2 regions of the Streptococcus hillyeri genome follow, and region 1 is predicted to be linked to the other one. Evidence: predicted binding sites of a transcription regulator. Region 1 holds the regulator's gene; the other holds the start of a gene.
What was found. The regulator Rex, encoded in region 1, represses fermentation and respiration genes when NADH is low (regulators of the CRP and FNR family bind a similar motif). The targets are predictions, from matches to a motif close to TTGTGAANTANTTCACAA.

Region 1 (2,212 bases):
ACAGATCCTGAAATTGTCACAGTTGTATGCTTATCAAGAGCAGTTTAGGAGCCTATTTCATTGCATTTCCAACTTGAATCTCCGATTACCTGTCGTTGTTCAGGCGGGAAGGCAGTTACTCGACGGATAAGATGACCTATTTTTTAAAATCGATGAGCGCACCAAGGGGGAAGCCTGCCCTTTTTTAGAAAATAGGAACTGGTTCTCCTATTTCACCGAGTCTTAACGATAATAAAACGTTAAAATCCTCAGAGAAATGATTAGGGGTGGTTCTCAGTTCTAAGGATTTTTTGTTATGTTGGAGAATCTTGAAGAAGGTGTGAATAATTCAGGTTAAACGCTTGTGTAGCAATAGGTAGTCTACCTCCTATAAAATCATCTTATTCCCATTCACTTTCTCTTTCATACTCATCCAATCATGGCTACAATCCAAGCTATTTGGGATTACATTGGATAACATATCCTTTTAAAATAGTATTTATTTTGTCTTTTTAGAAACTGTTTTGTTGATTTTTTCACAAAGTTTCATTATAATAAAAGGTATCATAAGCATGAAAAAGAGGGGCATTATCCTCAACTATTTTAGAAAGAGACTATTATATGTTAGAAAAAAATATTCCAAATGCTACTGCTAAGCGTCTTGCCTTATACTATCGTATTTTCAAACGCCTAAATGCAGATAACGTTGTCAAAGCTAGTTCTCAACAAATCGCGGACGCGATGGGGATTGATCCTGCTACTGTTCGTCGTGACTTTTCTTATTTTGGTGAACTCGGACGTCGTGGGTTTGGTTACGATACACAAAAATTGATGAATTTCTTTGCGGAACTCCTAGGTGATCACTCGACAACAAATGTTATGTTGATTGGGGTCGGAAATATCGGGCGTGCCTTGTTACACTACCGCTTCCATGACCGTAACAAAATGCAAATTGCTCTTGCTTTTGATACCGATGATAACGAATTAGTCGGTACAAAGACAAGTGATGGTATTCCCATTTACGGCATCTCTAGCCTAAAAGAGCACCTTGCTGAAACACCTATTGAAACTGCTATTTTAACGGTTCCTTCGACTAAAGCGCAGGAAGTCGCTGATATCTTGGTTGAAGCTGGTATCCGAGGTATTTTAAGCTTTTCACCAGTCAATTTACAAGTTCCTAAAGATGTCATTGTGCAATATGTTGACCTAACGAGTGAACTTCAAACCCTACTTTACTTTATGAATAATTAACCCCACTAAAAAACTGAGGAGAAAGACTTGACTCCTCGGTTCTTTTTTTATATTATCAGATTACTTGTTTTTATAAGTTATCGTTATTTCAGTCTCTATTTGATAAACTTGATAAGTATAATACTCATTCGAGATGAAATAGCAATAGCTCCAAGCAAAGTGAGTAGATTTAATGAGTGAAAAGATGAGAAAGGAAATTGTTATGTCAAAACAACCTATTATCGGTATCGCTGCCAATCAACGTCAAGTCGAAATGGATACCTTGCCTTGGTCTTATGTGCCATCAGGTTTTCCAAATGCTATTATTGAAGCAGGTGGAATGCCTTTAATCCTTCCAATCAATAAGCCTGAAATGGCTAAGCAGTATGTGACAATGATTGATAAACTCATTTTAACTGGGGGGCAAAATGTCACTCCTGATTTTTATAATGAGGAAAAAGATCCAAATGCTGAGGATGACTATCTCCTTGAACGGGATGAATTTGAAATTGCTCTCATAAAAGAAGCTATTGCTCAAGGTAAACCTATTTTTGCAGTCTGCCGTGGCATGCAACTGATGAATGTAGTATTAGGGGGAACTCTCCATCAAAATATCAAAAACCACTGGCAAACAGAGGATTCTGATATCACGACTCAATCTATGGAAGTTGTTGACAAAAGCATCTTTTCGGATATCTATGATAACAATGGGATGATTAATTCTTATCACCGTCAAGCGATCAAAGATTTAGCACCTGATTTGAAAGTTATTGTTAGATCTCCAGAAGATGGCATTATTGAAGCTGTTGAATCAACTAATCCTAATATGCGTTATATAGGGGTTCAATGGCACCCAGAATTATTGATTTATAGCGATAAAGAGCACAGCAAGAAGCTCTTTGATTTCCTTGTTAATCACTTCTAAATACTGTCTGTTTCCTCACGAAAACTGAAATAGGTATTTCTACCAACAATAAGATGGTCTAGAAAAACGACACCTAAA
Region 2 (2,212 bases), 950 kb from region 1:
GTCAAGTACTTTACGTCCTTGAATTTTACCTTCTTCCATTTCTTGGAAAACTTGAGGAGCACTATCAACTGGCACAGTTTCAACTACTGGTACCACCAAACCTTGCGCACCAAAATCAAAAGCTTCTTCCAAATCTTTACGTGTTCCCACAAGTGATCCAACAACCTTGATACCATCAAGAACTGTTTTCACGATTGACAACTCCATGTATTCTGATGGCAATCCAACAGCAACAACCGTACCACCAGCACGGACACTATCAACAGCTTGGTTAAAGGCTACTTTAGAAACTGCTGTTACAACAACACCATGGCAACCACCCGTTTTTTCTTGAATATAAGCTGCAACATCTTCAACTTCTTTACCGTTAACGATTAAATCAGCACCTACTTCTTTTGCTAGTTCAAGTTTGTCTTGATTGATATCAACTGCTACAACACGGGCGTTGAAAACTTTTTTCGCATATTGAACAGCTAGGTTTCCAAGACCACCAGCACCATAGATAGCAATCCATTGACCTGGTGCCGCACCAGCTTCTTTGATAGCTTTGTAAGTAGTAACACCTGCACAAGTGATTGATGAAGCTTGCGCTGGATCAAGTCCTTCTGGAACTTTAACCGCATAATCAGCTGTCACAACAGCATACTCACTCATCCCACCATCAACTGAGTAACCAGCATTTTTTACAGAACGGCAAAGTGTTTCACGACCTGTCGTACAATATTCACAGTGACCACAACCTTCAAAGAACCAAGCAATTGAGACACGGTCACCAACTTGAAGAGAGGTTACCCCTTCACCAAGTTCTGTCACGATACCGATACCTTCGTGACCAAGAATGCGGCCTGGTACTTGACCAAAATCACCGTGAGCCACATGGAGGTCTGTGTGACAAACACCACAATACTCTACCTTGACTAGGGCTTCACCATGACCAACTTTTGGAAGTTCATGGTCAACAACTTCAACACCTGTGCTTGCTTGATTTACTACTACTGCTTTCATAAAAGCCTCCAAATAATATTTTTTCGATTTTGAAATCGTTTACATATAAATTGTAAGCCATTTCACAAAAAATGTCAAGGTAATTTTCAAAGTTTTTTCTGAAAATATATTTAACCAGTTATATATTTCCTTAAAAGATTTATTGGACAACGCCATATCCCCACCAAAACAAAATGATGCAGATAAAACTGGAAGTCTTAGAGGGGATTAGAACTGACCTATCTTTTATTCCATTTACCCTAGTAACATCCAAACACTATAAAAAGCGGCCTTTCAGCCGCTCATTTGCTTAACATAAAATCTTATTATTTACGACGTCCTGGACGTTCTTCGTAACCATAGTAAGCATCTTCAATGATTTCTTGCATGTGGTCAACCATTGGAAGACGTGGGTTAGCTGGTGAACATTGGTCTTCGTAGGCAAGAAGTGCAAGTTCACGAGAGTATTCTTTTAATTCTTTCTCATCAATACCTTGGTCACGCAAGTTCATCTTAATGCCGAGGCGACATCCAAGATCATAAACTGCTTTAGCATAGGCATCAACAGCTTCTTCTGGTGTTGATGATGGTAAACCTAGCATTCTTGCAATGTCTTGGTATTTTTCATCCGCACGGTAGTAGTTGTACTTAGGCCATGTCGCTGTTTTAGCTGGGCGAGTACCATTGTAACGAATGACATATGGCAACAAGATAGCATTGGTACGACCATGCACCGTATGGAAGCGCGCACCAATTTTGTGAGCCATTGAGTGTGAAATACCAAGGAAGGCATTCGCAAAGGCCATACCTGCCATTGTTGAAGCATTATGCATTTTCTCACGAGACTCAAAATCAGCATCTTTTACTGATTTTTCAAGATAATCAAAGACAATCTTAATCGCTTGTAGAGCAAGACCATCTGTAAAGTCATTAGCCATCTGTGACACATAAGCTTCCGTTGCGTGTGTCAAGACGTCCATACCAGTATCTGCCGCAACAAAGTCTGGAACTGTCATTACAAGCGCCGGGTCAACAATTGCCACTGTAGGTGTCAATGAATAGTCAGCAATTGGGTACTTACGGTTGTTTGCTTTGTCTGAAATAACCGCAAATGGTGTCACTTCTGAACCTGTACCTGAAGTTGTTGGAATGGCGATAAATTTCGTTTTCTTACCAAGTTCTGGGAATTTGAAGGCACGTTTACGGATATCCATGAATTTTTGAACCA

Region 2: adhP (alcohol dehydrogenase AdhP) is a predicted target of Rex. The motif match lies at 1,056-1,073, and genes of this name have one in related genera.

What each region holds. Positions count from the first base shown of each region.
Region 1 is NZ_CP163513.1:1,350,680-1,352,891, forward strand. Features, by position in the region: partial or broken gene AB6M99_RS06455 (transposase) at 1-130, shown strand, start outside; gene AB6M99_RS06460 (redox-sensing transcriptional repressor Rex) at 601-1,230, shown strand; gene AB6M99_RS06465 (gamma-glutamyl-gamma-aminobutyrate hydrolase family protein) at 1,433-2,134, shown strand; gene radC (DNA repair protein RadC) at 2,131-2,212, opposite strand, start outside.
Region 2 is NZ_CP163513.1:70,489-72,700, reverse strand. Features, by position in the region: gene adhP (alcohol dehydrogenase AdhP) at 1-1,005, opposite strand, end outside; gene adhE (bifunctional acetaldehyde-CoA/alcohol dehydrogenase) at 1,311-2,212, opposite strand, start outside.